DNA from 2 places in the Streptomyces sp. WAC03905 genome. Region 2 is predicted to be linked to the other one. Evidence: riboswitches for the same ligand, from Rfam matches in the RefSeq annotation. Region 2 holds a riboswitch; the other holds the start of a gene.
What was found. A riboswitch is a leader RNA that binds a small molecule or an ion and turns the genes downstream of it on or off. The one in region 2 is predicted to bind ZMP and ZTP.
Positions count from the first base shown of each region.

Region 1 (20,230 bases), 1.7 Mb from region 2:
CCCGTGAGGGTGGAGTAGATCGTGAGCAGGTTGCTGACGCCGGGCTTCTTCTCGGTGTCGAACCGGATCTCGGCCTCGGTGTCGGTGACCGCGCTCTTGATCTTCTTCTCGGTGACCTTGGCCTCGTCGAGGAGGTTGATCAGGCCCTTGGGCGACGACGCGGACTTCGACATCTTGATCGCCGGGTCCTGGAGGTCGTAGATCTTCGCGACCTCCTTGACGATGTGCGCCGCCGGGAGGGTGAAGGTCCGGCCGAAGCGGCCGTTGAAGCGCTCGGCCAGGTCGCGGGTCAGTTCGATGTGCTGGCGCTGGTCCTCGCCGACCGGGACGGCGTCCGCCTGATAGAGCAGGATGTCGGCGACCTGGAGGATCGGGTACGTGAAGAGGCCGACGCTGGCGCTGTTGACACCGCCCTTGGCCGACTTGTCCTTGAACTGCGTCATCCGGCTGGCCTCGCCGAAGCCGGTGATGCAGTTCATCACCCAGCCGAGCTGCGCGTGCTCGGGCACGTGGCTCTGGATGAAGAGCGTGCAGCGCTCCGGGTCCAGACCGGCGGCCAGCAGCTGCGCGGCGGAGAGGCGGGTGTTCGCGCGCAGGTCCTTCGGATCCTGGGGCATGGTGATCGCGTGCAGGTCGACGACCATGTAGAACGCGTCGTGCGTCTCCTGCAGGGCGACGTACTGGCGGATGGCTCCGAGGTAGTTCCCGAGGTGGAACGAGCCGGAGGTGGGCTGGATGCCGGAGAGCGCGCGAGGACGATCAGAAGCCATGGGCCCATTCTCTCAGGTGCGGGGAGGGGCTCACGCCCGCACTCGGCCGGTTCGTTCCGCCGCGCGGGGGTCCGGGGCGGCAGCCCCGGACCCCCGCAGCGGCGCCGCGGGGCTACGACAGCGGCAGGCCCGGGGCCGGGAAGGCGGCCATCAGGTCGGCGACCTCGGCACGGATCACCTTCAGCGCGGTCTCGTCCTGCCTCGCGGCGGCGTCCACCGCGCGCGAGATCCAGTCGGCGACCACCGGCATGTGCTCCGCGGTCAGGCCGCGCGACGTCAGCGAGGGCGTACCGATGCGGATGCCCGACGGGTCGAACGGCTTGCGCGGGTCGAAGGGGACCGTGTTGTGGTTCACGACGATGCCGGCCCGGTCCAGCGCCTTGGCCGCGACCTTCCCCGGCACTTCCTTGCCCGTCAGGTCGATCAGGATCAGGTGGTTGTCCGTACCGCCCGACACCAGGTCGAAGCCCCGCTCCAGCAGGGCCGCGGCCAGCGCCTTGGCATTGGCCACGACCGCGTGCGCGTACCGGACGAAGGACGGCTGCGCCGCCTCGTGCAGCGCCACCGCGATGCCCGCCGTCGTCTGGTTGTGCGGGCCGCCCTGCAGCCCGGGGAAGACGGCCTTGTCGATCGCCTTGGCGTGCTCCTCGCGGCACATCAGCATCGCGCCGCGCGGGCCGCGCAGCGTCTTGTGGGTCGTGGTGGAGATGACGTCCACGTGGTCCGCCGGGGACGGGTGCGCACCGCCCGCGATCAGGCCGGCGATGTGGGCGACGTCCGCGACCAGGACCGAGCCCGCCTCGCGCGCGATCCGGGCGAAGGCGGCGAAGTCGATGGTCCTCGGCAGGGCGGTACCGCCGCAGAAGATCACCTTGGGCCGCTCGGCGAGCGCCAGGTCGCGCACGGCGTCGTAGTCGATCAGCCCGGTGTCGGCGCGGACGCCGTACTGCACGCCGCGGAACCACGAGCCGGTCGCCGAGACGCCCCAGCCGTGCGTCAGGTGGCCGCCCATCGGCAGGGCCATGCCCATGACCGTGTCGCCGGGCTTCGCGAAGGCCAGGTACACGGCCAGGTTGGCGGGGGAGCCGGAGTACGGCTGCACGTTGGCGTGCTCCACGCCGAACAGGCCCTTGGCCCGCTCGACCGCCAGGGCCTCGACGCGGTCGATGTTCTGCTGGCCCTCGTAGTAGCGGCGGCCGGGGTAGCCCTCGCTGTACTTGTTCTGCAGCACGGTGCCGGAGGCTTCGAGGACGGCCGCGGACACGTAGTTCTCGCTGGGGATCAGGCGCAGGGTCTCCGCCTGGAGGACTTCCTCCGCGGCGACGTAGGACGCCAGTTCGGGATCGGTCGCGGACAGGGCGGGATGGCGGCTCGCGGACACGGCGGGCTCCTCCGGGGTCGATGTGATCGGTACCCCGCGAGGCCCAGGCGAGCGGCCCTGTATGCGGTCGAGCGCGCACGACTCCCCCGGAGTTGGTTCTCCGTACGCCAGTCGCCGTGCGTATCGAACACCTTATCCGCCTCGCCGCGGGAGAGGTTTCTGCGTCCGGGATACGAGCGACGATAAGAAGGTGACGCCACCCTCGTCACCGCTTCACCGCTTCACCGGCCAGACGGACGATCGGAGACCCCGTGTCGACAACAGCTGATGCCATCCGCTCCGCCGACGCGCACAGCGCGCACAACTACCACCCCCTGCCGGTCGTCGTCGCGTCCGCGGAGGGCGCGTGGATGACCGACGTGGAAGGCCGCAGATACCTCGACATGCTCGCCGGGTACTCCGCGCTGAACTTCGGGCACGGCAACCGCCGTCTGATCGACGCGGCGCGCGCCCAGCTGGAGCGGGTCACGCTCACCTCGCGCGCCTTCCACCACGACCGGTTCGCCGACTTCTGCACCGAACTCGCCGCGCTGTGCGGCAAGGAGATGGTGCTGCCCATGAACACGGGTGCGGAGGCCGTGGAGACGGCGGTGAAGACCGCCCGCAAGTGGGGCTACGAGGTCAAGGGCGTCCCGGACGGCCACGCCAAGATCGTCGTGGCCGCCGACAACTTCCACGGCCGGACCACGACCGTCGTCTCCTTCTCCACGGACCACGACGCCCGCGACCACTTCGGCCCGTACACGCCCGGCTTCGAGATCGTCCCGTACGGGGACCTCACCGCGCTGTCCCACGCCGTCACGGAGAACACCGTGGCCGTGCTGCTGGAGCCGATCCAGGGCGAGGCGGGGGTGCTGGTGCCGCCCGCCGGGTACCTGAGCGGCGTACGGGAACTGACCCGCGAGCGGAACGTCCTGTTCATGGCCGACGAGATCCAGTCCGGGCTCGGCCGGACCGGGAAGACCTTCGCCTGCGAGCACGAGGGGGTCGTCCCCGACGTCTACCTCCTCGGCAAGGCGCTCGGCGGCGGCGTCGTGCCGGTGTCGGCGGTGGTCGCGGACCGGGACGTGCTGGGGGTGTTCGGGCCCGGCCAGCACGGGTCCACCTTCGGCGGGAACCCGCTCGCGTGCGCCGTCGCCCTGGAGGTGATCGCCATGCTCCGGACCGGCGAGTACCAGCAGCGCGCCACCGAACTGGGCGACCACCTCCACAGCGAGCTGGGCCTGCTCGTCGGCGGGGGCGCCGTGACCGCCGTGCGCGGCCGCGGCCTGTGGGCGGGCGTCGACATCGCCCCCTCCCACGGCACGGGCCGGGAGATCTCCGAGAAGATGATGGAGCGCGGCGTGCTCGTGAAGGACACCCACGGGTCGACGATCCGGATCGCCCCGCCGCTGGTGATCACCAAGGAGGACCTGGACTGGGGGCTGGAACAGCTCCGGGCGGTGCTGTCCGCTTAGGCGGCGTCCGGCGGATCCTCAGAGGATGACGTGGGGCAGGAAGCGGGCGTACTCGTCCGTGACCGGCCCGGCCGACTCGCGGATCCCGAGCCCCGCCGCCTCGTCCTCGACGACCCACGCGCCGAGCACCACCCGGTTGCCGTCGAAGTCGGGCAGCGGGGCCAGCCCCTGGAAGCAGTACCGCTCCCCCGGCTCCGGGACGAACGGCTCGCCGTCCGGGCCCGGCTCGTGCAGGGTGACGCCGGCGCCCTCACGGCCGAGGAGGGGCTTGGCCACGTACCCGTCCGCCCCGGGCTCCGCCAGCTCGCGCGGGCCGTCGAGGTAGGCGGGCAGCAGGTTCGGGTGCTCCGGGAACAGCTCCCACAGGATCGCGAGCAGCGCCTTGTTGGAGAGCAGCATCTTCCACAGCGGCTCGATCCAGCAGGTGGTGCCGGAGCCACCGCCGTGGTCGTAGGTGCCCAGGACCTGGGGGCCGAACTCGTCCGTGGCCAGCCACTCCCACGGGTAGAGCTTGAAGCAGCTGCGAATGAAGCGGAGCTTGTCGTCGACGAACCGGCCGGACAGGCTGTCCCAGCCGATCTGCTCGACGGACAGGGCGTGGGTCTCCAGACCGGCCTGGTCCGCGGTCTCCTGCAGGTAGGCGACCGTCATCAGGTCCTCGCCGAGCTCGTCGGTCTCGGAGTGCGCGAAGTGCAGCGGGCCGGGCGCCAGCAGCTCCGCCTGGCGGCGCCAGGCGTCGACGAGGCGCTCGTGCAGGGAGTTCCACTGGTCGGCGCCGGGGAACCGCTCCTCCATCCAGAACCACTGCGGACTGGCCGCCTCCACCAGGGAGGTCGGGGTGTCGGCGTTGTACTCCAGCATCTTGGCCGGGCTGCCGCTGCCGTCGTAGCGCAGGTCGAAACGGCCGTAGAGGGAGGGCTGTTCGGCGCGGCGCCGCCAGGACTCGGTGATCAGCGCGGCGAGCTTCGGATCGGTGATGCCGAGGTCGGTGAAGCGGTCGTGCTCGACGATGTGCGCGGCGGCGGCCAGGCACATGGCGTGCAGTTCCTCGACGACGTTCTCCAGCGCCTCGATCTCCGGCAGGGAGAAGGAGTAGTAGGCGCTCTCGTCCCAGTAGGGGCGCAGCGAGTCGTCGGGGTAACGGGTGAGGGGGTAGATCAGCCCCTGCTCCTCGACCGTCTTCTGCCAGCCGGGGCGGGGCTCGATGGTGTGCCGCTGCATCGTGTGATCAGCCGCCGCTGGAGCTGGAGTGGCCGCCGATGCCGCCGCGGGTGACGGCGGACTTGTCGAAGCTGCCGCCGGTGACCTTGCCGTTGCTGACGCGGCCGCCGTAGTAGTACGCGCCGGTTCCGCCGGTCTTGCACTCCTTGCTGTTCAGATGGTCCAGCGTCGAGCGGGACGCACAACGGCGGTCCGGTTCGTCGCTGCTGCCGCAGGCCACGAGGGTGGCCGCGAGCAGGCCCATGCCTCCGAGGGCGACGGCGCCCGAACGCATCCGGCGCTGGTTGGTGCTGCTGCTGTCCATGTCTGCTGCTCCCCCTGGGGCCTGGCGTGCTCCCGACAGACTAGAACGGGGCCCCCGGCCGATGGAATCCGGCCGCCGTGAGATCCGTGACCTAGAGTCAGTTCGTGCTGATTGGGATGATTTGCGCGCTGGGTGCGGCGGTGTGCTTCGGCACGGCGTCCGTTCTGCAGGCCGTCGCGACGCGGGCGGTGGAGCCGGGCAGCGGGTCCGGAGTGGACGCGGCGCTGTTCCTGCGGGCCGCGCGGCAGTGGCGCTACGTCCTGGGTCTGACCCTGGACGCGGCCGGATTCGTGCTGCAGATCATCGCGCTGCGGCACGTGCCGATCTACGTGGTCGGGGCGGCGCTGGCCGCCAGCCTGGCGGTGACGGCGGTGGTCGCCTCGCGGCTGATGGCGGTGCGGCTGTCCGCGGCGGAGTGGTGCGCGGTGGGCGTGGTGTGCGTGGGGCTTCTGATGCTGGGGCTCTCCGCGGGGGAGGAAGGCGCCGGGACGGGTTCGCTCGCGCTGAAGCTGGGGCTGCTGGGGGTGGCGGTGCTGGTGCTGGCCGTCGGGGTGGTCGCGGGCGGGCTGCCGGACGGGCCGCGGGCGCTGGTCCTCGGTCTCGGGTCGGGCACGGGCTTCGGCGTGGTGGAGGTCTCGGTGCGGCTCATCGACTCGGTACGGGACTTCGCCAACCCGGCCCTGTACGCGCTCCTGCTGGGCGGCGCGGCGGGGTTCCTGCTGCTGACCTCGGCGCTGGCGCGCGGCTCGGTGACGGTCGCGACGGCAGGCCTGGTGCTCGGCGAGACGATCGGCCCGGCGCTGGTGGGCGTGGTGTGGCTCGGCGACCGCACCCGGGAGGGCCTGACCTGGCTGGCGGTGACGGGCTTCGCGGTGGCCGTGGCCGGCTCCCTGGCCCTCTCCCGCTTCGGCGAACCGACATCGCCATCGGCCCCAGCACCACCACGTGGCTGTGGCTGAGTGGAGCCCTTTCCCGCCTGCCGCACCCGTGCGGGGGCTCCGCCCCCGAGCCCTCGCGGGGCCCTGTTCCGGCCCCGCCGGCCTGTGGGGCGCGGGCGTCCGGGGGCGACGCCCCCGCAACGGCGCGGCACCCCGCAGGGTCAGGGCAGCGAGGCGGCGAGCGCCGCAAGGGTCGGTGACCAGGCGCTGTCCGACGGGGTCCCGTAGCCGACGACCAGCGCGTCCCGCGGCACGGCCTCGGCCTGCGGGTGGCGGAAGGCGGACAGGCCGTGCAGGGCCAGGTCGTACCAGGCCGCGGACTGCAGCACCGACCGCTCCGTGCCCGCAGGGAGGTCCAGCACCGCGTGCAGGCCCGCCGCGATCCCCGAGACACCTGTGACCCTCCCGGCCACCGCCGCCACCAGTTCGTCCCGCCGCCGCCGGTAGCGCAGCCGCATCCCGCGCACGTGCCGGTCGTACGCCCCCGAGGCGATGAACTCCGCCAGCGTCAGCTGGTCCGGCGCGCTGGAGGTCCAGTCGGTGTGGCCCTTCGCCTCGGTGACCTCCTCCAGCAGGCCCGGCGGGACGACCATCCAGCCGATCCGCAGCCCCGGAGCGAGGGACTTGCTGGCCGTGCCGAGGTACACCACCCGGTCCGGGTCCAGCCCCTGCAGGGCCCCCACCGGCTGCCGGTCGTAGCGGAACTCGCCGTCGTAGTCGTCCTCCAGGATCAGCCCGCCGGTGGTCCGGGCCCAGTCGACGGCGGCCGCCCGGCGGGCCGGGGTCAGCGCGGCGCCCGTCGGGAACTGGTGGGCCGGGGTCAGCAGTACCGCACCCGCCGCCGCCGTCAGCTCGCCCGTACGGGCGCCCTCGTCGTCCACCCCGAGCGGACTGGTCCGCAGCCCCGCCCCCACCAGCACGTCCCGGTGGAAGTCCAGGCCGTACCCCTCCACCGCGACCTCCCGCACCCGCCGCGCCCGCAGCACCGCCGCGAGCAGCTTCAGCCCGTGCAGGAACCCGGAGCACAGGACGATCCGGTCCGGGTCCGCGTACACACCGCGCGCCCGCGCCAGGTAGCCCGCCAGCGCCTGCCGCAGCTCGACGCGGCCGCGCGGGTCGGTGGCGTAGCCGAAGGCCTCGTTCGGGGCGGCGGTCAGCGCCCGCCGGGCCGCCGACAGCCAGGCCCCACGCGGGAAGCCGCCCAGGTCCGGCGTGCCGGGGACCAGGCTGTACGCCGGCCCGCCGCGCGCGGGGCGCCGTACGGGGGCGGCCGCCGCCGCCCGGCGCGGGCGGGCCCGCTGCGCGACCCGGGTGCCGGAGCCCTGGCGGGCGGTGAGCCAGCCCTCCGCGACCAGCTCGGCGTACGCCTCGGCGACCGTGTTCCGCGCGATGCCCAGGTCGGCCGCGAGGGTCCGGGAGGACGGCAGCCGCGTGCCGGGCGCCAGCCGCCCGCCGCGCGCGGCCTCCCGCAGCGCATCGGTGAGCCCGGCCCGCAGACCCTGCCCTGCGGAGAGGTCCAGGTGCAGGTCGGCTCCGAAAGTGGCCCAAGGATCCGTCATGAAAATGGACCATACCGGCGGGCCGCCCCGCTCCTACGGTGGAACACATGACGACCACCGCGGAGAACCCGCAGACCCACGCGCACACCCACGACCTCGCGCCCGAGCACACCCCGCGCATGCACATGGCGAAGCTCACGCCCGAGGTCTACAAGGCCGTCCTGGCCCTGGAGCTCGCCGCCCGCAAGGGCCTGGAGCCGTCCCTGGTCGAGCTCGTCAAGATCCGCGCCTCCCAGCTCAACCACTGCGCCTTCTGCCTCGACATGCACACCAAGGACGCGATCGCCGCCGGTGAGAGCGTCGAGCGGATCGTCCAACTGGGCGCCTGGGAGGAGTCGCGGCACTTCTACACCGAGAAGGAGCTCGCCGCGATCGAGTTCACCGAGGCCGTCACGGTGCTGACGGACGGCTTCGTGCCCGACGAGGTGTACGCGAAGGCCGCGGCGCACTTCGAGGAGCAGGAGCTGGCCCAGCTGATCGCCGTCATCGCGACGATCAACGTGTGGAACCGCATCGCCGTCACCACGCGCATGGTGCCGGGCCACTACAAGCCGGGCGCGTACAAGGCCTGACCGGCCCGGCGGGGCCGGCGGGGCCGGCGGGGCCCGCCGGGCCCGCCGGCCGGCCGCGGCCGTCAGCCCGTCGGGCGGAACGCCGCCACGGCCGCCGCGTGGTGCTCCTGCGTGAGCGGCCACTCGGCGACCGGGCCCGCGGTGAGCAGCGCCCATTTGCTGCCGTCCGCCGCGAGGAAGACCCGTTCGACCCCGCGCCGCACGCCGCGCGACTCCTCGCTGTCGTACTGGTAGACGAGCTCCGCCGCGTCGGCGCCGCCGGACACCGGGCCGACGCTGATCTCCTCGTACCCCCGGGTGCCGCCCCGCAGGTAGGTGGAGGCCTGCCGGACCGCCTGGAGCGGGCTGAGTTCCGGCTCCGACACCCGGAACACCTGGATCAGCGCGGTCCGGTCGGCCGAGCGGTAGAAGACGCCTTCCTTGACCTCCTCGCGCGCCCAGCCCGCGGGCACGGCGACGGTGAAGCCCGCCGGGTCGCGCCTGGTCTCGTGGGCTGCCCCGCCCGCCCCGGTGCCGGTGGGGCCCGGGGTGGGCGTCCCGATCGGTGCGGCGGTGGTCGGGGCGCCGGTGGCCGTGGGCGGGCCCCCGCCGGATTCCGTCGGCGCACCCGAGGTCACCGTGCCGTTCTTCTCGCCCGCGCGGTCGGCGTCGCCCGTGTCCCGGGCCACGAACCAGACGGCTGCCGCGCCGATCGCCACGGAGGCGACCGCGATGCCCGCCGTCGCCGGGGTCAGCCAACGGCCGCCCGGCCTCCCGCCGGCCCCGGCGCCCGGGCCGTGCTGCTGCGGCGGCACGGGTGGCGGCCCGTACGGGGGCGTGGGCGCGGGCGGGGTCGGCGGCTGCGGGGGAAGCGGCGGCAGGCCCGGACCGGGGACCGGCGCCGGGGCGGCCGGGGTCCCCGTCGGCGGACCGGCCGGAGCCTGGTCGGCCACCCAGCGCTGCGCCCGGGCGTCCCAGCGGCGGGGGCCGGTCGGCGGCTGTGCCGGAGCCACGGATCAGCCTCCCAGCGCGCCGAGCAGGCTGCCCAGGGCAGTGGCCGCGCTCACCGTCTCCACCAGCGGCGCCCACCGCTCCAGCGCCCCGCGCAGCCGGGTGACCAGGCCGGGCCGGATCTCCTCGGCGCCCTCCAGCTGCTCGGCGACCCCGTCCAGTTCGGCGTCGAGCGCGGTCCGTTCGGCGCCCCGCGGCGCCTCCCGGACGAGGGCCTCGCGCAGGGCGAGCACCGCCTCCAGCAGCTCCGCCGCGCCGGGCGCGTCCGCTCCCGTACCGCCCTGGTGGACGCTGTTGGTGTTGCCGGAGCCGCCGATGCTGAACGCGCTGCCGTGGACGCTGCCGATCCGCACGGCGGGCTCCTGTGCTCCTCCGTCACTTGCTGCCATGGCTCCCCCTGTGTGTGCTGTTGTGGTTCCCGCTGCCGCCGAAGCTGGCGGCGCTGTCGTGCATCGCGCCGATGTAGGTCCCGCCGGCGCCGACGTAGACGTCGGCGCGCCGCGCGAACGCCTCGGTGTGCCAGCCGGCTTCGTCCAGGACCACGGTAATGCCGGCGACGATCCGGTCCTGAATGGTCTTCAGGTACCGGTCGAGGTCCATCAGGTGGAAGAGCGATCCGTTGTCCTGCGCGGCGAGTTCGCGCACCGAGGCCCGCGGCCCCTCGGGGCGGGCCCCGCCGTTGCCGGCGGTGGCGATCCGCCACCAGCTGGCGATGCCGCGGCCCAGGGTGACGAGGGCCGCCGGGAAGGAGGCGGGCGTGTGCCGCAGGGCCCAGACGGCCTTACCGAAGCGGCTGTTGTTCAGGTAGCGGTGGGCGTCGGCGTCCGCGTTGTGGAAGGCGACGTGGACGGGCAGCAGGACGTGCGGCGCCACCTCGACCATCATCATCCCGCCCTGGGTGTGGACCCGTACGAACACGGTGACGACGAGGTTCTCGTCCCAGCCGCCGACCCGGACGCGCAGGAAGTACCGGCGGCGCTCGCCGCCCTCCTCGACGGCGGCGGCCCGGTGCGCCTCGAAGTCGGCGCGCAGGTGCGGGCCCTCGTCGCGGTGGTCCAGTCCGCCGCCGGGCAGGAACACGCAGCTGTCGACGACCAGTTCGCGCAGGCGGTCCAGTACGTCGGCCTCGGCCTGCGGGGACCCGTGCTGCGACGGCACGCGCAGCTGCTCCAGCATCGGCACGATCCGCTCCACGATGCGGGCGTTGGTGAGCGGCTCCGGCTTCCGACCGGCTTCGAGGTCCTCGCGGGCGCGCAGCTCGAAGGACACCTGCCAGGGGTGGTACGCCTCGCCGGCGCCGAGAAATGGGTCGTTGATGTCGTACATGATCATCGGCGCGTGCTGCTCGTGCAGGATGCGCTGCCGGACGCGGGCGAACCGTACGCCCTGCTCCGCTTCCGCGGGGTCCGCGGAGCGGTGGGCGTACCGGTCCCGGTTGAGGTCGTTGGCGATGGTCCGGGCGACGTGGCCGCGCTGGAGACCGACGACGGTGACGACGGCGGCGAAGACCGCCGGGATCCATCCGAGGACGAAGCCGGCCGCGGGACCGCCGACGCCCTCGGAGAAGAGCAGCAGGCCGAGGCCGACGGGGCCTTCGTCCTCGTCGCCGAAGGCACCGAGGAGCGCCAGCCAGATCCCGAGGACCAGGATCACGATGACGGCCAGGTTCCACCAGGCGTAGATCCGCACGACGAGGCCCAGCAGGCGCGGCAGCAGCCCGGACCGGGCCCTGAGCCAGCCGGCGAGGCTCAGCATCAGGAACGGCAGGAGCAGCACCACGAGGGCGCCGCCGGTCAGGAGGGATCCCACGAACCAGGCACCGAGTATGCCGACGGCCCAGCCGAGTTCGGCGCGGCGGGCGCGCAGGGCGTGGGCGAGGACGCGCGAGGCGTCGAAGCCGTAGGAGGGCGCGACGATGCGCTCCTCGTGGACGTACAGCTCCTCGATGACGCGGTCGCGGTACCCGGCGTCGAGGTAGGTGCCCGCGCACAGGAAGCGGCCGGCCTCGCTGACCGCCGGGTCGACGGGGGGACGGCCGGTGCGGGGTTCGTCCTGTGGGGCGCCGGTGTATTGGCGGGGAATCGGGCTCTCGGTCACCGACCGACCTTAGATTTCCCTTACAACTTCCGACAGGCGCAATCACGCCAAAGCGCCCCGGCCCATGGGGGCCGGGGCGCCGCGGTGCGTGCTCCTCGCCGAGGTGGCGAAGGGGTCCGTGCTCCTCGGTGAGGAGCGAAGGATCAGATCAGGCCGAGTTCGCGGACGGCGTCGCGCTCCTCCGACAGCTCCTGGACGGAGGCGTCGATGCGGGAGCGGGAGAACTCGTTGACGTCCAGGCCCTGGACGATCTCGTACGCGCCGTCCTTGCAGGTGACGGGGAAGGAGGAGATCAGACCCTCCGGAACGCCGTAGGAGCCGTCCGACGGGATGCCCATCGAGGTCCAGTCGCCCTCGGCGGTGCCGTTGACCCAGGTGTGCACGTGGTCGATGGCGGCGTTTGCGGCCGAGGCGGCGGACGACGCGCCACGGGCGTCGATGATCGCGGCGCCGCGCTTGGCAACGGTCGGGATGAAGGTGTCGGCGAGCCACGCCTGGTCGTTCACGACCTCGGCGGCGTTCTTGCCGGCGATCTCCGCGTGGAAGATGTCCGGGTACTGGGTCGCCGAGTGGTTGCCCCAGATCGTCAGGCGCTTGATGTCGGAGACGGCGGCACCGGTCTTGGCGGCCAGCTGCGAGATCGCGCGGTTGTGGTCCAGGCGGGTCATCGCGGTGAAGCGCTCGGCCGGTACGTCCGGGGCGGCGGCCTGCGCGATGAGCGCGTTGGTGTTGGCCGGGTTGCCCACGACGAGGACCTTGATGTCGTCCGCGGCGTGCGCGTTGATGGCCTGGCCCTGCGGCTTGAAGATGCCGCCGTTGGCGGCGAGCAGGTCGCCGCGCTCCATGCCCTTGGTGCGCGGGCGGGCGCCCACGAGCAGCGCGACGTTGGCACCCTCGAAGCCCTTGTTCGGGTCGTCGAAGATGTCGATGCCGGCGAGCAGCGGGAAGGCGCAGTCGTCGAGCTCCATGGCGGTGCCCTCGGCGGCCTTCATGCCCTGGGGGATCTCCAGGAGGCGGAGCTTGACCGGCACGTCGGCGCCGAGCAGGTGACCGGACGCGATACGGAAGAGCAGCGCGTAGCCGATCTGGCCGGCGGCGCCGGTGACGGTGACATTCACAGGAGTGCGGGTCATGGCCTTCTCCGTTAGACAGCTGGCGGTGGGGCGTCCCTGCCCCATGTGCTGGAGGACGCCGCTCCCCTGTAAATCTTGACGTGAAGAGACATCCGCGGTCAGGCTATCCGACCCGGGCGCGGCCCAACCCCCGGGTCCCTGTGGTGCGTGGCACACGTACCCCGGCGTTTCGAAGGCGCAGCCGGTCCCCGGGCCTTTGTTCGGCGGCCGACCCGGTGCGCTCAGCGCACGGTGAAGCGGACCGCGCTCTCCAGGAACGGGATCTTCAGCAGCGGCTGCGGCTCCATGACCAGCGCGAGCAGCGTGATCGCGACGCCCAGCAGCCCGTAGGTGATCATGTCCGTGAAGCGGGAGCGCACCGCGAGCATCCCCACCGACGGCAGCACGCGCCGCAGCACGGACGCCGCGATCAGGGCCACGCCGATCACCAGGCAGCCGTACCGGGCCTGCCCGAGGGCCGTGACCAGCAGCCCCACCGCGGTCGCGGCGAGCACGCTGAGCATCGGCCACTGGCGGGCGGGCGTGGACACGGCGCCGGGGACGGCGCGGCCGCTGCCCTCGGGGCGGGCCGTGTCCCGCGTGACGGAGGGGAAGCGGCGGGACTTGGCCGTGCCGCTCCCGTTCACGTGCTCGGTGCCCGGTTCAGCCCTCACGGCCGGACCGCTCCGCCGCCTCGACGACGTTGACGAGCAGCTGGGCGCGGGTCATCGGGCCGACGCCGCCCGGGTTCGGCGAGATCCACGCGGCGACCTCGGCGACACCGGGGTGCACGTCGCCGACGATCTTCCCGGCCTCGTCGCGGCTGACGCCCACGTCGAGCACGGCCGCGCCCGGCTTCACGTCCTCGGGCTTGACCAGGTGCGGGACCCCGGCCGCGGCGACGACGATGTCCGCCTGGCGCAGCAGCCCGGAGAGGTCGCGCGTGCCGGTGTGGCACAGCGTCACGGTGGCGTTCTCGGACTTGCGCGTCAGCAGCAGCCCGATGGACCGCCCGACGGTGATCCCGCGGCCGAGGACGACGACGTGCGCCCCGTCGATCTCGACGTCGTGGTGGCGCAGCAGTTCGACGATCCCGTACGGGGTGCAGGGCAGCGGTCCCGGCTCGTTCAGCACGAGCCGGCCCAGGGAGGTCGGGTGCAGTCCGTCGGCGTCCTTCAGCGGGTCCATCAGCTCCAGGACCCGGTTGGTGTCGATGCCCTTGGGCAGCGGGAGTTGCACGATGTAGCCCGTGCACTGCGGGTTGGCGTTGAGCTCGCGCACGACCTCCTCGATGTCCTCCTGGGAGGCCGTCGCGGGCAGTTCGCGCTGGATGGAGGCGATGCCGACCTCGGCGCAGTCCTTGTGCTTGCCGTTGACGTACCAGCGGCTGCCCGGATCGTCGCCGACCAGCAGGGTGCCGAGGCCGGGGGTGATGCCCCGGGCCTTCAGGGCCGCCACGCGGGCGGTCAGTTCGGACTTGATCGCGGCCGCGGTGGCCTTGCCATCGAGAATCTGGGCGGTCATGCCCCCATCCTCCCGGATGAGGTGGCCCTGGTTCCAGTCAAGGCGCTCGCGGGACCTCAGGGTTCATTGCACTTGCACAACAAGTGACCGTCCGTATGCCAACCCGCTGGACAAGGCCTCGCCGGTCGGACCACGATGAAACGACTGAGTGCCGCGGGCAGTGCCGGGGGGCGGACCGCACCGTGCAGGATTCCTCCGCGCTTCATTGCCGTGCGTCCCCGCACTTCCACGGAGGAACACCCCAGATGAGTTTCGGCGACCCGCACAATCCGTACGGACAGCAGCCGGCGCAGGGCCAGCCCGGTTACGGCTACCCGCAGCAGGCCCCCCAGGGCGTCCCGCCGCAGGGCGGCTACGCCTACCCGCAGCAGGCCCCGCAGGGCTACCCCGGCGGCCCCGCCGGCTACCCGGGGGGCTACCCGGGCGGTCCCGGCGGGTACCCGGGCGCCCACATGGAGATGCCCGGCGGCGCGAAGGCGGCCCGGGTCATCCTCTTCATCCTGGGGGGCCTGCAGGCGCTGGCCGGGCTGTTGATCATCATCGGCGGCGCCGTCTTCGCCTCCGCCTTCTCGGGGTCCTCCAGCTCCTCGGCGCAGGACGTGGGGACGGCCGTCAGCGTCGGCTTCGTCATCGGCGGCCTCGTCCTGATCGGCATGGCCCTGTGGCCGTTCCTGACGGCGGTCAAGATGGGCAAGGGCCGCAACGGCGTGCGCGTGTCCGGCATCGTCTACGGCTCGCTGCAGACCTTCTTCGCCGGTCTGAGCCTGCTCGTCAACGTGGCGGCCCTCGGCGCGAGCGAGCACTCGTCGAGCGGCGGGCCCACCGCCATCGTCCTGCTGCCCGCCCTGGTCTCCCTCGCCCTCGGCCTCACCATCGTCATCGGCCTCGCGAAGGCCGGCGACTACTTCAAGCGCCCGCGCTACTGAGCCGCCCTCCGCACACGGCGAAGGCCGCGCCCCGCACTGCGGGTCGCGGCCTTCGCCGTGTGCCGGGGCGGGCCGGACTCAGTGGAAGAAGTGCCGGGTGCCGGTGAAGTACATGGTCACGCCGGCCTTCTGCGCGGCCTCGACGACCTGCTCGTCACGGACCGAACCGCCGGGCTGGACCACGGCCTTGATGCCCGCGGCCGTCAGGATCTCCAGCCCGTCCGGGAAGGGGAAGAAGGCGTCGGACGCCGCGTACGAACCCTGCGCGCGCTCGGCGCCGGCCCGCTCGACGGCGAGCTTGGCCGAGTCGACGCGGTTGACCTGGCCCATGCCGACGCCGACCGAGGCGCCGTCCTTCGCCAGCAGGATCGCGTTCGACTTGACGGCCCGGCAGGCCCGCCACGCGAAGGCCAGCTCGGCGAGCTCGGCCGGGGACAGCGCGTCGCCGGTGGCCAGGGTCCAGTTGGCGGGGTCGTCGCCCTCGGCCTGGAACAGGTCCGACTGCTGGAGCAGCGCGCCGCCGCTGATGGGCTTGAGGTCGCCCGGCTGGTGCGGGGTCCCGTCGACCTTCAGGACGCGGATGTTCTTCTTCCTGGCCAGGATCTCGACCGCGCCGTCCTCGTAGCCGGGGGCGGCGATGACCTCGGTGAAGATCTCCGCGACCTGCTCGGCGAAGCTCGACGGTCACCGGACGGTTGACGGCGATGACGCCGCCGAACGCCGACAGCGGGTCGCAGGCGTGCGCCTTGCGGTGGGCGGCGGCGACGTCCGCGCCGATCGCGATGCCGCACGGGTTGGCGTGCTTGATGATCGCGACGCACGGCTCCTCGTGGTCGTGGGCGGCGCGGCGCGCGGCCTCGGTGTCCACGTAGTTGTTGAAGGACATCTCCTTGCCGTGCAGCTGCTCGGCGTTGGCGAGCCCGCCCGGCTGCCCGTCCGTGTAGAGGGCGGCGGCCTGGTGCGGGTTCTCGCCGTAGCGCAGGGTGGACTTGCGCTCCCAGGCGCCGGCGAGGAACTCGGGCAGGGCGCCCTCCTCGCCCTCCGGGGCGTACGCGTTCGTGAACCAGGAGGCGACGGCCACGTCGTAGGCGGCGGTGTGCTGGAAGGCCTCGGCCGCCAGCCGCTTGCGCGCGGTGAGGTCGAAGCCGCCGCCCTGGGCCGCGGCGATGACGTCGGCGTAGCGCGCGGGGCTGGTGACCACGGACACCGACGGGTGGTTCTTGGCGGCGGCGCGGACCATCGAGGGGCCGCCGATGTCGATCTGCTCGACGCACTCGTCGGGAGTGGCACCCGACTGGACGGTGGCCAGGAACGGGTACAGGTTGACGACGACGAGGTCGAAGGGCTCGACGCCCAGCTCGGCGAGCTGGTTGCGGTGGTCCTCCAGGCGCAGGTCGGCGAGGATGCCGGCGTGCACGCGGGGGTGCAGGGTCTTGACCCGGCCGTCGAGGCACTCGGGGAAGCCGGTCAGCTCCTCGACCTTGGTGACGGGCACCCCTGCGGCGGCGATCTTCGAGGCGGTGGAGCCGGTGGAGACGAGCGCGACGCCCGCCCCGTGCAGGCCGCGGGCCAGCTCTTCCAGTCCCGTCTTGTCGTAGACGCTGATGAGCGCACGCCGGATCGGCCGCCGGGTCGTGGTCGGGTCGTTGCTCGCTGCGGTGTCTGCGGCGGTCACTGGATTGTTACCTTTCGTCCCTCAATGCGGTAGCCGTGCCGGGCCAGGCGCCCCACGACGTCGACGAGCAGCTGTCGCTCGACTTCCTTGATGCGCTCGTGCAGAGCGGCTTCGTCGTCCTCGTCCCGGACCTCGACCACACCCTGGGCGATGATCGGACCCGTGTCCACGCCGCCGTCCACGAAGTGGACCGTGCAGCCGGTGACCTTCGCGCCGTAGGCGAGCGCGTCCCGGACGCCGTGGGCTCCGGGGAAGGCGGGGAGGAGGGCGGGGTGGGTGTTGACGAACCGGCCGCCGAAGCGGTCGAGGAACTCCTTGCCCACGATCTTCATGAAACCGGCGGACACGACCAGGTCGGGCGCGTGCGCGTCGGTCGCCGCGGTGAGGGCGGCGTCCCACTCGGCGCGGCTCCCGTAGTCCTTCACCGGGCAGACGAAGGTGGGGATCCCGGCCTTCTCCGCCCGCTCCAGGCCGGCGATGTTCGCACGGTCGGCCCCCACGGCGACGACTTCGGCGCCGAAGCCCTCGGATCCGCCGGGGTGGGCGTCGATGGCGTCGAGCAGGGCCTGGAGGTTGGTGCCGGACCCCGAGACCAGCACGACCAGGCGGGAGGCGGCCATGGGAGGCCCTTTCTCACGTAATTGCGTCGTTCGTCTTTGTGTGGTCATACGAAACTTCGGGGTACCGATATACGGGGAACCATACGAAGCCGCCGACCGCCTGCAACGATACCGGCACACCGGACGGCCCCCGAGGGACGGGGGGACGGCCGGGCGGTAGCGTCTGGCCTACACGCCGCAAACTGGCCCACCTCGCCTCGATGTCCACGTGACGTCCACGACACAGGGGAAGTAACACACCCGATGCCGGACCGCCGCCAGCCCGACTCCCCCACCGACGACAACCCCTTCGCGGCCCCGCCGGAAGGCCGGCCCGACCAGCCGTGGCAGCCGCGCAGCGGAGGCGACGGCGGGAACGGCGACGGGAACGGGCCGGGGGACTCGGGCGGCCAGCGGGGTCCGGCACGCTGGGACCCGACCGACCCGATCCAGCGCCGCGCGCGGTACGCGCTGCTGGCGGGCATGTGGGGCTTCTTCTTCGGGATCTTCGGGATCCCCTCGGTCGGCCTGCTGCTGGGCGCGCTCGCCCTGTACTGGGGCATCAGCGCGCTGCGCGGCAAGCCGGCGGCGGCGACCGGCGAACCGGGCGCCCCGACGGGCCTGGACGCCCTCGGCCCGGCGGCCCGCCCCCAGCGCACGGCGGCGGTGAGCGGCCTGGTCACCGCCTCACTGGCGATCCTGCTGGCGATGAGCTCGTACGCGCTGCAGCTCGCGTACAAGGACTTCTACGTGTGCCGCGACGACGCCCTCACCCACGCGGCGGAACTCCAGTGCAACACCCTCCTCCCGAACAACGTGATCGGCGAGGTCCTGAAGGTCCGCCAGTAACCCTCCGACGTCCGAGGCGAGGGGGCCCGGGGCCGACCCCCGGTCTTCCAGCCCCGCCGCCCCCTCCAGCCCCGCCGGCGTGTGAGGCGCGGGGGTCCGGGGCTGAGCCCCGGTGTTTCAGCCCCGCCGGCGTGTGAGGCGCGGGGGTCCGGGGCGGAGCCCCCGGCAACGGCGCCGCACCCGGCACCCGCCCGCGGGCTACGCGGACGGCTTCCGCCGAGCCAGCACCCGCACCCCGACCACGTCCGGAACAGCCGCTTCGGCAGGGGCACCCGGGTCATCCGGAGGAGGCGCCACCGGGGCCGGCCCCAGATCCAGCCCCGCCACCACGGTCACGGCCCGCCGAACCGGCGAAGCCACCGGCACGACCGGCGCAACCGGCGCAACCGGCGGAGCCACCGGCTCGGGCACGATCTCCGGCACCAGCGTCCCCGACGCCTTCCGCATCAGCTCCCACCGGAGCTCCCGCACCCCGCTGTCGTGCCACCCTCCCCCGACCGGCTCGTCCGCATCCGCGCCCCCCGCCCCCGGACCGGCCGCCGGCCGGTAGCGCCACGCGTGCACCCCCACCGCCACCGGCACGGCCAGCACCAGCGTCCACGCGAGGGCCGCCGCTCCCGTGGCCCACCACACCGGCCCGAACTCGATCAGCCGACGCGAGCCCATCGGCCCCGCCGAGGCCGCCGCCAGCCCGGCCATCGCCAGGCCGCACACCACCGCCCCGAGGGCCGCCGTCAGCGCGGTCTCCCCGTACGAGACCTCACGCGCCCGGCGTACCGAGAACCAGCCCACCGCCAGCCCCGCGACCACCGGCACCCCGGCGGCCGCCCAGGTCAGCGGGGTGCCCGGGCCCGCGGCCGGGAGCGCCTCCAACAGCGGGAACCGGGGCAGCGCGGGCGCGCCCCCGGAGCCGAGCGGGGTGGCCGTCACCCCGGCGCCGAGGGCGAAGCCGGGACCGAGGGCGTAGGCCGCCCCCCAGACCATGGCGTTCGGGATCAGCGCGAGCGCGAGCAGCAGGACGGCGAACCGCCCCGACCACACCCCGGTCAGCGACAGGAACGAGGCCTGGACCTGCGCCCCGTGCCAGGCGAGCGAGGCCCCGACGAGCAGCGCTCCGCCGCCCAGGAGCACCAGGGCCCCGCCCGCGCCCGCCCGCAGCGCCAGCGCGTAACGAGGGCGCACGAACCCGCGTCGTACGCCCTCCGGCAGCCAGTGCGGCAGCGGTCCCGGCGGGCGCCCCTTGGCCCCCCACACACCACCGGCCGCGGCCGGCACGGCAACCAGCGGAACGTGCCACGCGGCACTGATCGGGTCGGCCGGCATCGGGCCCCCGGCGGCGTACACCGTGGCGAGGGCCCCGACGGAGAGGTAGCCGCAGAGCACGGCCGAGAACACGGCCGTCGCGGGCAGCACGTCCTCGTCGTCCTCCTCGGAGGCGCCGCCCAGCCGGGCGGCCCGCCGCATGAGCAGGGCGGGCAGGGCGACGAGGAGCAGCGGTGTCACACCAACGGGTGCGGGCACGCCGGAAAGCGTCTCGTACCGCACCAGCTCGGTCCCGTGGGCGAGCAGCCACAGCCCGGCGGCCAGGTGCAGGGCGCCGCCGGGGCCGCTGTCCGGATAGGGGGAGCTGATCCACAGGACGATGACGAGCACGGCGAGGAAGCCGAGCCCGAGTCCGGCCGCCACGGCGCCGCCCACCACGCATGCGGCGGCGGCCGGCGAACGCCGCCGCACACCGGCTCGCGGGGCCGTCGGCAACCGGGTCCCGCGTTCGGTCACTTGGGTCACCCCGCCATGGTGCCAACGACACGCGCTATGGACGGGTAACAGGCGAATGTCCGTGGTGTCGCCCAATATACGTTTATGTACTTTTTCGCTCAGGGCTGCCGGGTCGCGGGGAGTGCGGCATGACACGAAACGTCGAGGGCCTGCCCGCCCCCAACGAGCGCCGAAGACTGCGCGAGGCTGCGGAACTGACACTCGATGAGGTCGCGAAGGAGGTCGGCGTCGCCGCGGCGACGGTGCGCTCCTGGGAGTCCGGGCGCACCACCCCGCGCGGGCGCAAGCGCGACGCGTACGCGCGCTTCCTGGCCCGCCTCCCCGAACGCGCGGTGGCGGCCGGAGCCACCGGACCGCCCGAGCGGCCCGAACCGGCCGCCGCGGTCGCCCCCGTGGCCCCGGTCGCCCCTGCCGAACCGGTCCTGGTGGCGGTCGCCCCCCGGCCCGGGGCCGACGGCGTTCCGGAGGTTCCCGACG
Region 1 is NZ_JBXYDZ010000003.1:3,196,205-3,216,434, forward strand. Features, by position in the region: gene trpS (tryptophan--tRNA ligase) at 1-770, opposite strand, end outside; gene AC2RP6_RS16760 (serine hydroxymethyltransferase) at 883-2,151, opposite strand; ZMP/ZTP riboswitch at 2,186-2,276, opposite strand; gene rocD (ornithine--oxo-acid transaminase) at 2,403-3,608, shown strand; gene AC2RP6_RS16770 (glutathionylspermidine synthase family protein) at 3,627-4,829, opposite strand; gene AC2RP6_RS16775 (hypothetical protein) at 4,837-5,133, opposite strand; gene AC2RP6_RS16780 (DMT family protein) at 5,238-6,092, shown strand; gene pdxR (MocR-like pyridoxine biosynthesis transcription factor PdxR) at 6,233-7,630, opposite strand; gene AC2RP6_RS16790 (carboxymuconolactone decarboxylase family protein) at 7,678-8,202, shown strand; gene AC2RP6_RS16795 (hypothetical protein) at 8,265-9,194, opposite strand; gene AC2RP6_RS16800 (hypothetical protein) at 9,198-9,581, opposite strand; gene AC2RP6_RS16805 (hypothetical protein) at 9,568-11,289, opposite strand; gene AC2RP6_RS16810 (malate dehydrogenase) at 11,433-12,422, opposite strand; gene AC2RP6_RS16815 (DUF3017 domain-containing protein) at 12,644-13,075, opposite strand; gene AC2RP6_RS16820 (bifunctional methylenetetrahydrofolate dehydrogenase/methenyltetrahydrofolate cyclohydrolase) at 13,065-13,925, opposite strand; gene AC2RP6_RS16825 (hypothetical protein) at 14,171-14,851, shown strand; partial or broken gene purH (bifunctional phosphoribosylaminoimidazolecarboxamide formyltransferase/IMP cyclohydrolase) at 14,930-16,526, opposite strand; gene purN (phosphoribosylglycinamide formyltransferase) at 16,523-17,146, opposite strand; gene AC2RP6_RS16840 (hypothetical protein) at 17,390-17,974, shown strand; gene AC2RP6_RS16845 (cell division protein PerM) at 18,173-19,762, opposite strand; gene AC2RP6_RS16850 (helix-turn-helix domain-containing protein) at 19,882-20,230, shown strand, end outside.
Region 1: it holds a riboswitch for ZMP and ZTP, as region 2 does, so the genes downstream of both, AC2RP6_RS16760 (serine hydroxymethyltransferase) here and AC2RP6_RS09460 (bifunctional 5,10-methylenetetrahydrofolate dehydrogenase/5,10-methenyltetrahydrofolate cyclohydrolase) in region 2, are expected to answer to the same signal.

Region 2 (8,292 bases):
CGGCGAGAAGCAGTTCAACATCTCGTGCAGCCGCGACCTCCTGGACTCCGTGGTCCGCGCCCGGGTCACCGGCCTCGACGCGGTCACCACCCTCCAGCAGAGCCGGGTCCGGGGCCTGGAGGGCACGGCCTCCCGGGTCACCGGTGTCCGCGTCGACACCCCCGAGGAAGAGGACCGGCTGGTGACGGCCGACCTGGTGGTCGACGCCAGCGGCCGCGGATCGCGCGCGCGGACCTGGCTCCAGGCCCTCGGCGTGAGCGGCATCCGGCAGGCCGAGGTCGACTCGGGCCTCGTCTACGCGACCCGGATCTTCGAGGCCCCGGCCGGTGCGCACGAGATGGGCTTCCCCATCGTCAACGTGCAGTCCGACCCCCGGGTGCCGGTGCCCGGGCAGACCGCCACGATCGTGCCCATCGAGAACGGCCAGTGGCAGGCCACGCTGTCCGGCACCCGCGGCGGTCAGCCGACCGGCGACCCCGACGCGTTCATCGCGTTCGCCAAGTCCGTGCGCGACCCGATCGTCGGCGAGCTCCTGGAGCACCGCAAGCCCCTCACGGACGTCGCCGTCACCCAGGGCACCGCCAACCGTCGTGTCTACTTCGAGAAGGCCGAACTGCCCGACGGCTTCTTCGCCGTCGGCGACTCCGTCGCCACCTTTAACCCGCTCTACGGGCAGGGCATGACCGTCGCAGCCCAGGGCCTGCTGGCCGTACGCACCCTGCTGCGGGCCAAGGGCCTGGCCCATCCCGGGATCGGCCGCGAGGCGCAGCGCGTCATCGCACCCCAGGTCGCCACCGCCTGGGAGCTCGCCACCTCGCAGGACATCCTGTATCCGGGCGCCACCGGGATGAAGCCGCGCGCCGGAACCGGCCTGCTCAACGGCTACGTCAACCGGCTGATGACGGGCGCCACCACCGACGAGGCGCTCACCGCCGCCCTGTTCAACGTCCTCACCATGAGCATCGAGCCCACCCACTGGCTCCGCCCGTCGGTGGTCTGGCACGTGGCGCGTGCGTCCGACCGGGGCGCGCTGAAGGCGCCGCCGCTCACCGCCGCGGAGCGGGCCGTCGCCGGGCTGGCCCCGGCGCCCGGCACGAGAACCGGTGCCGTCCGTCCGGCGAGCGGTCCGGAAAGCCATGGGGCGAGTGGTCCGGAAAGCGATCCGGTCGGCCCCGCCGACCCCGTCGGTCAGGCCCGATGAGCCGCGAGATCCCCCTGCTCCTCCCCGGCTCCTTGATGGTCCTGGCCCTGCTGATCAAAGCTCCGAAGCTGCGCCGCGACTGGGACCAGCCGCTGAACCGGACCGCGTGCGCACTGCTCGTCGTCGGCGCCCCCATCACCTTCCTGGCGTCGCCGCCGACGATCGCCGCGGTCAACCGCCGTACCGGCGTGGTCAACTTCTCCGCGCCGCTGGTGTTCGGCCTGCTCACGGTCTTCTCCGGGCTGTGCGTCGTCCTCGTCCTGCGGTGGCGCGGCGGGCCGCCCGCCGCCGTGCGGCGGGCCACCCGGCTGACCGCGGCGGTGTTCGGCACGGCGACCGCCGCGATCGTCGTCCTGTTCGTGATCGGGGACGCGCCGGTGGAACGGCTCAGGGACCTCGACACCTACTACGCGACGACGCCGTGGATCCGCGAGATGATCGTCTGCTTCCTGGTGGCGCACACCCTGGGCACCTCGGCCCTGACCTGGCTGTGCGCCAAGTGGTTCGCGCGCGCGGACCGCTCGCTGCGTCCGCTGCGCACCGGGCTGGCCCTGATCGTCCTCGCGGGGCTGCTCGACCTGGCCTACCTCGCCGCCAAATGGGCCTCGGTGGCCGCCCGCTGGGCCGGCCGCGACTGGGTCGTCCTGTCCACGGACGTGGCGCCGCCCCTGGCCTCCGCCTCCGCGCTGCTGCTCGGCGCCGGATTCGTCGTGCCGCTGATCGGCGGGTCGGCGACCTGGACCGCCTTCAGCGAGTACCGGCGGCTGCGCCCGCTGTGGAAGGCGCTGCGCGGCTTCGCCGCGGCGCAGGGCCGGACCGTCCCGCTGGCGTGGTGGTCCCCGGTGGCGATCCGGCTCGTCCACCGCGAGTCCGTCATCGACGACGGCATCCTGGCGCTGGCCGGCTGGTTCGACCCCCGGGTGCACGCCGCCGCGTACGAGACGGCCCGCGGCCGGGGCCTGGACGAGGCGCGGGCCGGCGCGGTCGCGGACGCCGCCGTCGTGGCCGCCGCGTGCCGCCTCAAGGAGGCCGCCGCCCGCGGATCCGGGCCGGCGCCGGCGCCGCTCCCCGACCCGCACCGCCTGGGCCGCCGCCCGCTGACCGCGCTGGCCCACGAGTTCCGCGCGTACGCCGCCGCCTGAGCGGCGGCGGACGCGCGACGCCCCGGACCGGGGTCCGGGGCGTCGCGACAGCGGGGCCGGCCGGGCGCGGGCCGGGGCCGGCGGGCGGATCAGAGCTCCGCGAGGTCCAGACCGGCCTGCGCGGCCGCGGCGCGCACCGTCTGCTCCAGCAGGACGGCGATGGTCATCGGGCCGACACCGCCCGGAACCGGCGTGATCAGCGAGGCCCGCTCGGCCGCCGACGCGAAGTGCACGTCGCCGACGTTGCCCTCGTTGTAGCCGGCGTCCAGGACCACGGCGCCCGGCTTGATGTCCTCGCCCCGGATGAACTCCGCCTTGCCGACGGCGGCGACGAGCACGTCCGCCTGGCGCACGAGCGCGGAGAGGTCCCGCGTACGGGAGTGGCAGTAGGTGACGGTGGCGTTCTGCTCCAGCAGCAGCATCCCGGCGGGCTTGCCCAGGATCGCGCTGCGGCCGACGACCACGGCGTGCTTGCCGGTCAGGTCCACGTCGTACTCGGCCAGCAGGCGCATGATGCCGCCCGGGGTGCAGGAGACGAAGCCCGGCAGGCCGAAGCCCATGGCCGCGAACGAGTGCATGGTGACGCCGTCGACGTCCTTGCCGGGGGCGATGGCCTCGAAGGCGGCGCGCTCGTCGATGTGGTGCGGGACGGGGTGCTGGAGCAGGATGCCGCTGATCTCCGGGTCCTCGGAGAGCGCCGTGATCGCCGCGACCAGCTCCTCCGTGGTGGTCGACGCGGGCAGCTCCACGTGGCGGGAGGTGATGCCGGCCTTGGCGCAGCGGTTCTGCTTCATGCGGACGTAGGTGACCGAGGCGGGGTCCTCGCCGACCAGCACGGTCGCCAGGCAGGGCGCGGTGCCGGTGCGCTCGGTGATCTTCGCCGCGAGGGCGGCGGTCTGCTCCGAGATGCGGCGGGCGAGGGCGGTGCCGTCCATCAGCCGGGCGGTCCCGGCGGCAGGGGCAGTCTGGGCAGTCGTCACGGGGTCTCCTGAACGTCGCTGCGGATCGCGGTTCGCCCAGGCGCGCGGCAGTCGACGTACGGGAAGTGCCGAGGTACGCCGGGTCGCTCCCCGGTGGTGATCCACCCGAACGCCAGTCACGGCCCGCCGACCACTGTAGTCGACCAAACCGGTGGTCGCCCGGCGCCCGACCTGCGACGATCAATGCATGACGCGTACTTTCGACCATCTTGTCGCCGAGGCGGAGTCCGTCTCCGTGGACGGCTGGGACTTCTCCTGGCTCGACGGCCGCGCCACCGAGCAGCGTCCTTCCTGGGGATACCAGCGTCTGATGGCGGAACGGCTGGCCCGGGTCCGGTCCGCCCTGGACATCCAGACCGGCGGCGGCGAGGTCCTCGCCGGATGCGGCCCCCTGCCCCGGCTCACGGTGGCCACGGAGTCCTGGCCGCCCAACGTCGAGCGGGCGACGAGACTGCTGCACCCGCTGGGCGCGGTGGTGGTCGCGGACTCCGACGAGCCGCCCCTGCCCTTCGGCGACGACGCCTTCGAGCTGGTCACCAGCCGGCATCCGGTGACGATCTGGTGGGACGAGATCGCCCGGGTGCTGGCGCCCGGCGGCACGTACCTCTCGCAGCAGGTCGGCCCGGCGAGCGTCTTCGAACTCGTCGAATATTTTCTCGGGCCGCAGCCGGAGGAGGTGCGGCGCGCCCGGCACCCCGACGACGCGGTCGCGGACGCCACGAAGGCGGGACTGGAGGTGCTCGACCTGCGCTCCGAACGACTGCGCACCGAGTTCCACGACATCGGGGCCGTGATCTACTTCCTGCGGAAGGTGATCTGGATGGTGCCGGGCTTCACGGTCGGGCAGTACCGGGACCGGTTGCGTGAGCTGCACGAACGGATCGAGCACGACGGCCCCTTCGTCGCGCATACCGCCCGTTTCCTGATCGAAGCCCGCAAAACGGGCTGACGCGGAGGGCGGACGGATCCACGCCGGATCCGGTTGCCCCGTCGCAGCGTGGCGCAGGTCACTCAATTCAGCGCGTAACGAATCGACTCGGGCATGCGATGAACCGACAGGTGTCCTCGCGCGGCCCGGAATACAGACCCCCCTCGGGTCTGTTTCCCGAGTTCGCGCGATGATGTCCCGCCCACCCCTTATCTGTTCGCAACGAGAGGCTCCTTGTGTCGCTCAGCCCGTCCCGTACGTTCCCTCCGGAGATCGCCGAATCCGAGGCCCTGGTAGCGCTCGTCGAGCGCGGCCGCGAGCAGGGTCACATCAACGGTGACGACGTGCGCCAGGCCTTCGAGGCCGGCCGCATCCCGGTGGACCAGTGGAAGCGGGTCCTGCGCAGCCTGAACCAGGTCCTCGACGAGGAGGGTGTCGCCCTTCACGTCAGCGCGGCCCCGGCCACCAAGGCTGCCGCGAAGAAGCCCCGCAAGGCTGCCGCCGCCCCCGCCCGTACGGTGGCCAAGAAGGCCACCGCCGCGCCCCGGCCCATCGGTGCGCGCAAGACCGCGGCCGCCCCCGCGGCCACCACGGTCACGTCCACGGCTTCGGCGATATCCGCTCCGTCGGCCGCCGCGGCTGCGGAGGCGGCGCCGGCCGAGGCCGCCGCCGAGCCCAAGAAGCGCACGGTCAAGAAGACCGCCGCCAAGAAGACCGCCGTGAAGAAGACCGCCGCGGCGAAGAAGACGAGCGCCAAGGACTCCGACGAGGGCGAGACCCCGGCCGTCGAGGGCGAGGACTGGGCCGCCGAGGACCTCGTCGACGAGGCCGAGGAGGAGGCTCCCAAGGCCGGCGCCCAGGGCTTCGTGCTGTCCGACGACGACGAGGACGACGCCCCGGCCCAGACGGTCATGGTGGCCGGCGCCACCGCCGACCCGGTCAAGGACTACCTCAAGCTCATCGGCAAGGTGCCGCTCCTCAACGCCGAGCAGGAGGTCGAGCTCGCCAAGCGCATCGAGGCCGGTCTCTTCTCCGAGTACAAGCTCGAAGAGGAGGAGGACCACAAGCCCGCCTTCAAGCGCGAGCTGGAGATCCTCGTCGAGGACGGCCGCCGTGCGAAGAACCACCTGCTGGAGGCCAACCTCCGTCTCGTGGTCTCCCTCGCCAAGCGCTACACCGGCCGCGGCATGCTCTTCCTGGACCTGATCCAGGAGGGCAACGTCGGCCTGATCCGCGCCGTGGAGAAGTTCGACTACACCAAGGGCTTCAAGTTCTCCACGTACGCGACCTGGTGGATCCGGCAGGCGATCACCCGCGCCATGGCCGACCAGTCGCGCACGATCCGCATCCCCGTGCACATGGTCGAGATCATCAACAAGCTCGCCCGCGTGCAGCGCCAGATGCTCCAGGACCTGGGCCGCGAGCCCACCCCGGAGGAGCTGGGCAAGGAACTCGACATGACCCCCGAGAAGGTCATCGAGGTCCAGAAGTACGGCCGCGAGCCGATCTCCCTGCACACCCCGCTGGGTGAGGAGGGCGACAGCGAGTTCGGTGACCTCATCGAGGACTCCGAGGCCGTCGTGCCCGCGGACGCGGTGTCCTTCACGTTCCTGCAGGAGCAGCTCCAGTCGATCCTGGGCACCCTGTCGGAGCGCGAGGCGGGCGTGGTCTCCATGCGTTACGGCCTCAACGACGGCCAGCCGAAGACGCTGGACGAGATCGGCCGCGTCTACGGGGTGACCCGTGAGCGCATCCGCCAGATCGAGTCGAAGACCATGTCGAAGCTGCGCCACCCGTCGCGTTCGCAGGTGCTGCGCGACTACCTCGACTGAGTCGATCTCCCCCGGCACGCCCCCGACCCGCGCACGTGCGGGCCGGGGGCGTGCTGCGTCGCGCCGTGGGATCGTGGCGTGAGGAGGTTCCGCCCATGGCCGACACCCCGCTCCCGCCCCCTCCTGCGCAGCCCCCGACGTGGGGTCCGCGTCCCGAGGGCCCGGCGGTGCGCCCCGCTCCCGGCCCGAGGAGGCCGCACCGGGTCTTCTTCTGGGTCTTCCTCGCTGTGCAGTTGTTCTTCCTGGTCTGGATCATCGCGGCGTTGAACGGCGCCGACACCGACCCCGAGGCCTGTGCGGGGCTGACGGGGGACGCCCTGCAAGTGTGCCGCGACGCGGGGGACGTCGGCACCGCGCTCGGCATATGGCTGCTGGTCGCCCTCTGGGCGGCCGTGGACGTCATCCTCGCCACCACCTACGGCGTCTACCGGCTCGGCCGCAGGCAGCGGCCGTGACGGCCGTCAGGACAGGCGGAAGACCGGGCCCCGGGGGGTGAACGGCAGGGTGGCGCCCCGGGGCACGAGGAAGGCGTGTTCGCGGCGGATGCGCAGGGTGTCGCACCAGCCGTCGGTGATCACCAGCAGCGGCGCTCCGGGCGGGAAGTCCGCGGCCCGCTGGAGCAGGTCGACGCCCGCCTGGAGCACGGTGCCGCCGCGTCGCAGAACACCACGCGCCGGGGCGGTACGGCGCGGGCCTCGGCGTACGAGGCGACCGCACCCAGCGCCGTGCCGAGCAGGGCGGCGTTCATCGTCCGGTCACACCGCACGTCGCCCGGCATCCTGTTTCCGGCGCGTCCGCACGGTTCAGGTTTCGAGGAGGTGCTTGAGCTTCTCCTCGTTCAGCGGCATCTCCTTGCGCGCGTGCGGCTTCACGACGAGCGGTACGAGGACCCTGCCGATGCCGTGGCCCTCGAAGTCGAGGCTCAGCGTCAGCCGGGAGCGCGTCCCGTCGCCCAGGGGCTCGACGGTGCCGCGGACGTCGCCGCGGACCGGGCCGTCGGTGCCGTGGAGGTGCCAGGTCCTGGGCGGGTCGTACTCGGTGACTTCCATGGTCGTCGGGAACTCGCGGCGGCCGATGCGCCGCCGTACGGCGATGAGCGATCCGACGGCCGGGTGGTCGGCGCCCCTGACGGACACGGCGCTCTTCTGCCACTCGGGCAGGTGGGAGGCGTCCGACAGGTAGGCGAAGACCTCTTCGGGACTCCGGTCGATTTCGATGCTTTCCCTGATCGCGGACATGGCGACCCTTTCACGCCCCCTGAAAGGCCCTGTCCTTCCACGCTACCGCGCAGGTCAGGCGGCTGTCCGCTGCCTGCGTGCGGCCATCACGGCGTAGACGGCGACGCCCGCGAAGAGGAAGAGCACGCCCTGGTAGACGGCGGCGTATCCGGAGCCGGCCACCAGCCAGAGGGAGAAGCCGAAGGCGAGGACGGCGAGGGCGCCGTCGCGGGCCAGGCGTCCGCGCCGGACGCGCTCGCCCTGGCCGGAGAGCAGGAAGTAGATCTGCGCGGCGGTGGAGAGCAGGTAGGGGACGGTCGCGGTGAAGGTGGTGACGAGGACCAGGATCTCGAAGACGCCGTCGGAGCCCGCCGTGTAGTTGTAGACGGTCAGGGCCGAGGCGAGGGAGGTCGTGACGACGACGCCGACGACCGGGACGCCGCGCCGCTTCGTCTCGAAGGCGCGGGGGAAGAGGCCGTCCTTGGCGGCGGCGTACGGGGTCTGGGCGCTGAGCAGTGTCCAGCCGTTGAGGGCGCCGGCCATCGAGACGACGGCGGCGCAGGCGACGAGGGTGCCGCCCCAGGTGCCGCCGAACATGGCGTTGACGGCGTCGGTGAAGGGGGCCTCGGAGGATACCAGGCTGTCGTGGGCGACGAGCCCGAAGACGGACAGGGTGCCGAGCAGGTAGACGGCGGCCGCGCCGGCGGTACCGAGGATCGTGGCCCGGCCGACGTTGCGGGCGGGGTCGCGGACCTCACCGGCGCTGACGGCGGCCGACTCGACGCCGAGGTAGCTGAAGAGCAGGATCGCCGCGGAGGCGGAGAGCGCACCGGCGGGGCTCTGTCCGGTCGCCTGGAACGGGCCGAGGTTGGCGGGGTCGAAGAAGAACAGGCCGCCCACGGCGACCAGCATCAGCGGGGCGAACTTCAGCACGGTGGCGACGAGTTGGACGGCACCCACGTAGCGCGTGCCGGCCAGGTTGGCGAGCGCGG
Region 2 is NZ_JBXYDZ010000003.1:1,493,527-1,501,818, forward strand. Features, by position in the region: gene AC2RP6_RS09450 (NAD(P)/FAD-dependent oxidoreductase) at 1-1,201, shown strand, start outside; gene AC2RP6_RS09455 (MAB_1171c family putative transporter) at 1,198-2,343, shown strand; gene AC2RP6_RS09460 (bifunctional 5,10-methylenetetrahydrofolate dehydrogenase/5,10-methenyltetrahydrofolate cyclohydrolase) at 2,433-3,278, opposite strand; ZMP/ZTP riboswitch at 3,351-3,453, opposite strand; gene AC2RP6_RS09465 (methyltransferase domain-containing protein) at 3,511-4,272, shown strand; gene AC2RP6_RS09470 (RNA polymerase sigma factor) at 4,488-6,083, shown strand; gene AC2RP6_RS09475 (hypothetical protein) at 6,179-6,538, shown strand; partial or broken gene AC2RP6_RS09480 (DUF2201 family putative metallopeptidase) at 6,545-6,918, opposite strand; gene AC2RP6_RS09485 (SRPBCC family protein) at 6,887-7,321, opposite strand; gene AC2RP6_RS09490 (amino acid permease) at 7,376-8,292, opposite strand, start outside.